DNA from 2 places in the Thioalkalivibrio sp. ALR17-21 genome. Region 2 is predicted to be linked to the other one. Evidence: riboswitches for the same ligand, from Rfam matches in the RefSeq annotation. Region 2 holds a riboswitch; the other holds the start of a gene.
The links. Region 2 has a riboswitch for cobalamin ahead of G020_RS0106470 (TonB-dependent receptor domain-containing protein). Riboswitches for the same ligand answer to the same signal wherever they lie in the genome.
Positions count from the first base shown of each region.

Region 1: another riboswitch for cobalamin. It lies ahead of G020_RS0111670 (TonB-dependent siderophore receptor); the one in region 2 lies ahead of G020_RS0106470 (TonB-dependent receptor domain-containing protein).

Region 1 is NZ_ATUL01000024.1:10,583-15,147, forward strand. It holds gene G020_RS0111665 (hypothetical protein) at 1-206, opposite strand, end outside; cobalamin riboswitch at 706-960, shown strand; gene G020_RS0111670 (TonB-dependent siderophore receptor) at 1,098-3,236, shown strand; gene G020_RS0111675 (rhodanese-like domain-containing protein) at 3,332-3,703, opposite strand; gene G020_RS0111680 (MFS transporter) at 3,802-4,565, shown strand, end outside.
Region 2 is NZ_ATUL01000009.1:13,786-18,350, forward strand. It holds gene G020_RS0106460 (cyclopropane-fatty-acyl-phospholipid synthase family protein) at 1-201, shown strand, start outside; gene G020_RS0106465 (hypothetical protein) at 312-2,210, shown strand; cobalamin riboswitch at 2,265-2,517, shown strand; gene G020_RS0106470 (TonB-dependent receptor domain-containing protein) at 2,670-4,544, shown strand; gene G020_RS0106475 (cob(I)yrinic acid a,c-diamide adenosyltransferase) at 4,549-4,565, shown strand, end outside.

The sequences.
Region 1 (4,565 bases), on a different contig from region 2:
ACGTGCACCCGCAGCAGCGCGGCGAGTTCCGGATCCGTTGCCGTCGTCACCGTCCGGGTACCACCCTCGATGAACTCCAGCTCCCTGCGGATTGCTTCGTGGGACTCCAGCAGGCGCTGAAAGACCACCTGCTCACGCTCGTGCTGCTTGCGGGCTTCGGCGTCCAGGTGACCGCCGCAATCGATCATTCTCAGGTGCATCGTCATGGTCTGTCGGCCTCTTGCTGATGATCCTGCCCGGAAGAAGCAATCTCCCTGCCAACTCGTATTTCCCGCCATGACGCGGCCACATGCCGATGCCGCCGATCAGCTGACCACTCAAACTGCGAATATTGGCAGTCACTAATAAATGAAAATGCCACCTGTGACACCCGAACGCTCGCAAGTCACTGTCAAAAGGGGAAAATTATCTCCAAAAAATTTTCGAATATGGATTGATTCCAATTTGCGGCCGTGTATAATTCCCATTGTCGAGTCGACGGCAGCTCAGCGTCGGTTCGCCATGCAGGGGCCCCCTGGCCCCTTCTCTCCTCCATCTCTTCTGGATTTTGCCGTCGGCTCTCGGTGCCCCCCGCACCGACCCGGCGGCCCTTTTTTAATCCACCCGAATGGATCCCTTTGCAAACCACATGCCAGGCACTGACCGCGGCCACGACCGTGGGTCACCCGGACACTGTTGGTTTGACACCACACATTAGCCATCACTAATATTCCGTCTCCCCCGGGTGCTTCGTCGCCATCCCGACGACGAGTGAAACGGGAAGTCCGGTGCGTGCCCGGCCTCGACCTGCGCACAAGTCCGGCGCTGCCCCCGCAACGGTAGGCGGGTCACGGCAGACCCTCGCGAACCACTGCGAAGAACGCGTCCGTTCAGGGCGTACTTCGCGGGAAGGTGGTCTGCCCCGGAGCCAACGGCTCCAGCCCGCAAGCCCGGAGACCGGCCCGGAGGACAACGGAGAACCGCGGGGAGCGGTATCACCGGGCGAATCGGCATCGCTGCGCATCGGTTCACGACGCGCCGACGATGGCGCACGCCCGCACCCCCGCGGTCGACACCCACGACCACGGCGCACGGGCGGTGCGCAAAGAGAGTTCGCAATGTTCCCGAAGAAGATGTTTCCCGCGGCCCTGCTAGGCGGTGCCGCGGCCGTGCCCTTGTTGCTGGCGGCACCGCCGGCCACCGGCGAAGAAGACCCCGACGATTCCGCACAGGTGCTGCCCGAGATCAGCGTAACGGCGGCGACCCGCACCGAGCGCCTGGTGGAGAACACGCCCGCCTCCACCGAAGTGATCACCGGCAAGAACATCCGTCGCAGCGGGGCGACCATGCTGGACGAGGCCCTGCAGGCCGGATCCAGCCTGTTTACCGGTGCCGACGGCAACCGGTTCTCGATCCGCGGCGGCGGCCGCGCGGACATCATCTACATGCTGGATGGCCGTCGGGTCAGCGGCACGTCCGGCCGGGGGTTCGAGCTCAACCGCATCCCGGTCAGCCACGTGGAGCGCATCGAGATCGTGAAGGGCCCCGGCAGCGTGGTGTACGGCTCGGATGCGGTGGCCGGCGTGATCAACGTGATCACCCGCCAGCCGGATGCGGGCTTCGAAGGCAGCGTGGAGCTGCAGGGCGGCATGCCCGCCAGCGCCGATGGCGGGGAGCGCATCAACGGTTCGCTGTTTCTGGGCGGCGGCACCCGCGACACCCGGTTCCGGCTGCTGGCGGATGTGCTGGACCGCGAGGCCTATTCCGAAGACGCCACGGCCGACGTGCGCATCCCCGAGCAGGGCGACCGGGTGCGGCCGTCGGAGTCCGGCGCGCTGGAGGATGACCACGCGATCCAGGACCGCTATGCCTTCGACGAGGACCGCCGCGAGAGCGCGCGGGTCTACAACCTGCGCGCCGGCGTCAGCCACTGGTTCACCGACGACTTCAACGTGGAGCTGGAGGCCGGCCTGCTGCGCGAAGAGCGCGAGCGGCGCTTCCTGCACGAGCGCCCGCCGGTGGCCACCGGCTACACGAACAACAATGGCGATCCGGTGCGCGCCCTGCAGTTCCCGGCACAGCGCAGCGAGGACAGCGACCGGCGCGATCTGGCCGTGGCCGCCGAATGGTTCGTGAGCGACACCCTGGAGCTGAATTACCAGGTCTACGAAAGCAAGTTCGAGATGGACCGCTCCAACACCTTCCTCGAGGCCGCGGACTTCGGCTTTGATGCCACCGGGGACAGCGAATTTGGCCCGCGCGAGGTCACCTTCACCGACCGCGTCCACGACTTCGCCGCCACCTGGCGGCCCGACGCCCGCCACACGGTACTGACCGGCTTCGAACACAAGCATCAGACCTACCGCGACCGCGAACCGGCGCACGAGCCGGAAGACGACCAGTGGGTCGGCGGGGTGTTCCTGCAGCACGAATGGGCGATCAGCGACCGCCTGGATCTGGTCTACGGTGCCCGCCACGACGAGACCTCCACCGAGGTCGACAACACCTCGCTGCAGGCCGGTGCGGTCTATCGCCTGGCCCCCGAGGCCCGGCTGCGCGTGCAGTATGCCGAGGGGTTCAAGCTGCCGGAACTGCGTTCGTTCCACGTGGACACCCTGAACCCGCGCGGACAGCGGGTGCTGGGCGCCCATGTCGTCGATCCGGCTGTCGGCAAGACGCGCCATGAACTCGACCCCGAGACCAGCCGCAATGCCGAGCTCGGCATCGCCGGCGACCTGCGCCTGAGCGACACCACCACGGGGCATTACGACGTGGGCCTGTTCTATACCGAGTTCGATGACCGGATCGCGCAGACTCAGGGCGATGGCGACTACCGCACGTTCCGCAACGTGAGCAACGCCCGCGCCCGCGGCGTGGAGACCCGCCTGGGCGCGGACTTCAACTCGCAGGTGGAGCTGCGCCTGGGGGGCACCTGGATGGATGCGATCGATCGGGACAGCGGCGAGACCCTGACCGACACGCCGGAACTCACCATGGTGGCGAGCGCGCTATGGACGCCCACGGAAGAACTGCGCCTGCAGCTGCGCAGCCGCTACGTGGATGAGGTACGCGTGGCCGGGGACGAATGGGATCGCTCGTTCACCCTGACCAGTCTGAACGTGGAGTACGCGCCGGCGGCCTGGGAAGACGTGACCCTGCGCGGCGGGATCGACAACCTGTTCGATGCCGACAATGAAAGTTCGCTGGCAGCGGATCCCGGCCGCTTCCTCCACGCCGGGGTCCGGTACGACTTCTAGGACGTCCGGTCCGGGGACCGGGAGGGCTGCCTTGAAGGGCAGTCCTTCCCCCGGTTTTCATGTCATTTCTGTCACCACATTGCTCATACGGAGGACTACCCCGGGTGCGGACTGGAACCGGACTCCGCGCAGTATTCCTGCCAGGCTGCCGATCCGCCGCGCAGCACGCGGGCGTCGATGTCCATCGCGCGCAGGCTCTCGGCCACCAGATGAGAGCGCCCGCGCCCGCCACAGAACACCACCACGGGCTGCGCCGGATCTTCCAGATGGGACTCGATGCTGGCCTCCAGCTTGGGCCGGGGGATGTTCACGGCCCCCTCAATGGACGCTCCCTGCGCCTCTTCCGGCTGGCGCACGTCCACCAGCAGCAGCGGTTCGCCGGCCTCCCGCCAGCGCGCCAGCTCCGCCGGCTCCACGTGCGGCAGGGTCTGTTCCAGGCGGGTGATGCGTTCTTCGAAACGGCTCATGACGATTCCTCGGATATGGGTGGTTCGAGCTTGCGGGGAGATCGGCGGTGCCTGCAATCTGCAACGATACGCGTGCGCGAAACCTCCGGGATGCACCCATGGCCGACACCTCCGACGTCCGCAGGCCGGGCTTCGTCGCCCACATGGCGACGGTCTTCATCAATGCCCTCAACGACAACTTCTTCCGCCTGGTCGTCATCTTCATCGCCCTGCGCGAGTTCGTCGCCGAGGGCGAAGGCACGTTCTACTACAGCCTGGTCGGGTTCGTGTTCCTGCTGCCGTTCGTGCTGTTCTCGCCATGGGCCGGCTACATCGCCGACCGCTACAGCAAGAAGGCGGTGATCGTCGCCACCCGCTCGGCCGAGGCCGTGGTGCTGCTGACCGCCGCGCTCATGCTGATCATCGACTACTTCCCCGGACTGCTGGTGACGGTGTTCCTGATGGGCCTGCAGAGCACCTTCTTCAGCCCGGTGAAGTTCGGCATCCTCCCGGAGATCGTGCGCTACGCGCAGCTGTCGCGCGCGAACGGGCACATCCAGCTGTGGACCTTCCTGGCGATCATCCTCGGTACCGCGCTGGCCGGCTTCGTGATGGAGTTCGCCGGCGAGGCGCTGTGGATCCCGGCGGTCGTGATCGTGGCGCTGTCACTCACGGGCCTGGTCACCAGCTTTTTCGTCACCCCCACCCGTGCGCTCAACAACCCGGCACCGTTCCGGCTGAACCCGTTCGCCACCGTCGTGCAGTCGATCGCCGAGATCCGGCCGCAGCGGGTGCTGTTCCTGGTGGTCGTCGGCATCGCGTGGTTCTGGGCCCTGGGCACGCTGTACCAGCTCAACGTCCCGCTGTTCGCCGAGCTGCACCT
Region 2 (4,565 bases):
GAACGCTTCTGCCGCATGTGGGAGTTCTATCTGGCGAGCTGCGAGGGCACCTTCCGCTGGTGGAAGCAGGTGGTGTTCCATATCCAGATGGCGCGCCGGCAGGATGCCGTTCCGCTCACCCGCGACTATCTCTGCGGGCGGGAAGACCCCGGGATGCGTTCGGTGCCGCCGGCGGACGAGCTGATTTCTTCCGCGCGGTGAACCCCGGGCTCCGGCACGGGTCCAGTGTGGATTCCCGTCGTCGCTGACGGCGACGCGCGGGGCTTGCGCGCTTTACACTGACCGGGGTTTCCGGTGTTCGGGGAGTAGGGGTGTTCCGCCTTTTTCGTCAACGCAAATCCGAGGCCCCGGGCGCCCCGGAACCGCAGGAGTCGACTCAGGACCAGGTCCTGATCGAGGCTGCGGGACGCAGCCGCATCACCGAGGTGGCGACCAGTGCCCGCAAGGTCCCGTGGTCGCTGAACCTGCTGCAGCTTTTGTGGGCGGCCGGCCCCGTGACCTTCCTCGCGATGCAGGGCGGCTACTTCCTCGGGTTCGGCCATGCGGCTCCCACCCAGAATTTCGTCTTCTTCGCGGTCTATACCCTGCTGTTCGGGGTGATCGGCCTGATCGCCCGCTTCGTCGCCGATGCCACGCGGGGAAGGCGGCAGGAGCGCTCGCAGGTCCAGCTGCGCAACACGATCGATTTGCTGCCGGATCTGCTGTTCGCGACCCGCGACCTGGCCATGGGCGAGATGACGCCGGACATGCGGCGGCGGCAGTCGGCGGCGGTGCTGCTGCACGAGGTCGAGGTATCGCCGGAGGCGGTGGCGGTCGCGGTGCGCGAAATGACCGGTGACCCGACGCTGGCCTCCACCGCCGAGCAGATCGAGATCTACCGGCGCCTGGGGCTGCATGCGCGGGTAGCGGACCTGGTGGAGGCCACCGCCGATGCCCGCATGGCCGCGCTGGAGCGCCTGCATGCGGAGGATTCGGAGCTGGCGGAATTGCTGCGCGACCGGCTGCAGGGGGTTGCGCCCACCCGCGAGGAGGGAGTGCGTCGCATCGACCAGTTCCTCGAGCGCCTGTTCTCGGCGGCGGATGCCGACGATCTGTCCCGCTGCAGCCTGGACGACGTGCAGGCGATCTTCGTGCTCGCCTTCGAGCTGGTCAACGGCCGTCAGATCAAGCGCCTGACCTTCGAATGGTCCGGGTCGTGGCAGTTGGGTCGGGCCCTGGATCGACTGGAATACCAGGGCAATCGCTTCCGCGTGGCTCAGGCCGGGGTCATCAGTCGTCTGCGTTCGCTGGCCATGTTGCTGGCACACAGCGAGACCAGCGGCATCACCCAGCAGCATCTGCGCGAACCGCTGCCGGTGCTGGGCCAGCAGGTGCTGGCAGGCCTGCATGCCATGCTGGCGGCCGAACCGGACGTCCGCACCGCGGACGGCCGTATCCTGGGGGTCGCGATGGCGCAGGTGGACGAGCTGCGCGAGGCGCGCAACCGGTTGATGCAGGCGCAGAGCCGCTATGGCGACGCGGCGGAGCGCTGGGGAGCCCTGCGCCGCCGCGAACGCGACCGCAAGGGGGGGCGGCGCTGGGAAATGCGTTCGGCGCGGCGCATCCGCGTGTCCGAGGAGCTGATCGAGCTGGATGACAACCAGAAGATCAAGCTGGCCGACGGGCTGTGCGAATACCTCGAGGAGCTGCAGATCCGGCGCGAGGGTGATTTCATCTATTTCGGCAAGAAACCGCTCGACAACGAGACCGCCAAGCGCATCGGGATCCAGCTGGCGCTGTTGCTGGACCCGCTGGTGGATCTGACCAACCCGAGTATCCAGCGTGCGATCTATTCCAGTCCGGCGGCCTATCTTGGCGGCCTGTATGTGGGCATGAGTGCCGACGCCAAGGCCGGGCTGGGATCGGCCATGGTGCGCATGGTGCGCCAGGACCTCGGCCGGACGGCCGAGTGGCTGGCCCTGCGCCTGACCCGGGTCTATCACCTCCCGCTGACCGAGGGCCTGCGCGAATTCCTCCAGCGTCAGTACGGGGCCAACCCGGAGCGACTGGCGATGCTGGCGCAGAACACCGGAGATGAATCCCACCATCCCGTGGCCCTGCGGGCCGAGCGCTCGCCCGAGTTCGACGCCATGCTCCAGGACAAGGAATGGGGCCGCCTTCTGCGGCGTGGCGCCCGCTATCGCCAGGCCGAGGAGGCGCGGCAGAACTGAACGCCGCGCGGTCGGCCGGAGAGCACGGGTGGAAAATCAGGGGGGGCTCATGTACCCTGCGCCCCGTTCCTCGGTGCCCTGGCGGTTTCGCCGCCGGGTTAAACGGGAAGTCCGGTGAGCGCTCACGCGCGAGTCCGGCGCTGCCCCCGCAACGGTGATCGAGCGCGGATCCATTCCGGAGTCCTTCGGCAGTGGATCCTCGAGGCTGGCGGCCGAATGCCACTGTGTCATGGACACGGGAAGGCGCCGCCCGCCGGGAATCTCCCGCTCGTCAGCCCGGAGACCGGCCGGGGAATGGTCGTGCGGCACGCGGAGGGCGTGCGAGACGGATGACCGTTCCCGCCACGGGTCCCCGTACCCGTTTCCCGCCGGGAATGCGTTCCTCGTCTTCATCCCTCGCGCCGGCGCGATCCCCGTGAACCAGCGGCGTGCGGGCGGCTCGCCGGGAGATCCGAAGACATGAAACGCAGCATCCTTTCCGCAGCCATCGTTGCAGCCGTGTCCCCGGCCGTGGCCGACGAGGCGCCGGGCACCGACTCCGACTCCGCGACCCTGCAACCCGTTCAGGTCACTGCGACCCGTCTCAGCCAGACCGTGGACGAGGCCCTGGCCTCGGTGACGGTCATCGACCGCGAAGAGATCGAACGCCTGCAGCCGCGCCAGTTCACCGATCTGGTGGAGGGGCGCGCCGGGGTCTCGGTGGCGGGTAATGGCCCGTTCGGCAAGACGTCCAGTGTCTTCCTTCGGGGAACGAACTCTGATCACCACCTGATGCTGATCGATGGCGTGCGCATGGGCTCGGCCACCAGCGGCGGTGCCAGCTGGCAGTTCCTGCCGCCCGAAGAGATCGATCGCGTGGAGATCGTGCGCGGGCCGCGCACCTCCATCTACGGCTCCGATGCCATCGGCGGGGTGACCCAGGTCTTCAGCCGCGCGGGCCGCGAAGGGCCGCCGCGGGTCAATGCCTTCCTTGGCGCCGGCAGCTTCAGCACCTGGGAGGCCGGGCTCGGCGTGGCCGGCGGCACCGGGCGCACCGATTACAGCCTGTCCGTCAGTATGTTCGATACCGAGGGCATCGACGTGCAGGACGACGTGGGTGACGACGATCCGGATGGCTATGACAACACTTCGCTGGCCGGCAAGGTTGCCCACCGCCTCGACAACGGGATCGAACTTTTCGGCAATGTCCTCTATTCCGAAGGCCGCTCGGAATACGATGCAGACGAGTTCGGCACGGGGGTTCCATACGATCAAGCTTATACGGACTTTGTGCACGCCGCTCTCCGGGCCGGCATTCGTGTTCCGCTAACCGACCGCTGGGATACAGAATTCACGCTTGCCCAGTCACGGGATGAAGGTGACCAGGTGACGGAAGGCGGCGTGTCCGGGGGAAGTGTCGATCAATTCGACACTCGGCGGGATCAGCTGACCTGGCGCAACGATGTCCGCCTGGGGGAGCGAACCGACCTGATCGCCGGGGTGGATGCCTACGAGGACCGTGTCGACAGTACCGCCGATTACGACGAAGACTCACGTTATAACGTGGGTGTCTATTCGGTCGTGCGCACCGAACTCGGCAACCACGATCTGGAAGGCTCGCTGCGCTACGACGACAACGAGCAGTTCGGTGACAAAACCACCGGGCAGGTCGCCTGGGGCATGCAGGCCACCGACGCCCTGCGGCTGCGCGCCAGCTACGGCACCGCGTTCAAGGCACCCACCTTCAATGAGCTCTACTTCCCCGGATTCGGCAACCCCGATCTTGAGCCCGAGGAATCCCGTACCGCGGAGCTGGGTGCCCGGTATTCGGCCAGCCTCGCCTACGTGGATGTGGCGGTGTTCGAAACACGCGTGGATGAATTGATCGACAACCGGCTGGTCGGCGGCCAGTTCCTGCCGGTGAATGTGGACGAAGCGCGGATCCGGGGTCTCGAACTGGAAGGCGGGCATGACCTTGGGCCGTGGAATGCCCGGGTCTCCCTGACCCTGCTGGATACGGAAAATCGTGACACCGGCAATGAACTGCGTCGCCGTCCGCCGGCGTCAGCCCGTTTCGACCTGGACCGCCGGATCGGTGATTTCTCCGTGGGCGGTACGCTCCTTGCCCGCAGCCGCAGCTACAACGATGCTGACAATGACGAGCGGCTCTCGGGCTACGGCACCGTGAATCTGCGTGCGGCCTATCGATTTGACCCGGAATGGAGTATCGAGGCTTCGGTGTCGAATCTTTTCGATCGCGACTACGTGGTCGCGCGTGACTCGTCCAACGATGCCGATTACAACAACCCCGGCCGCGCTGCGTTCGTGAAACTGCGTTATCAGCAGCAGAGGTAAGGTCATGGGCAATCGACTGTC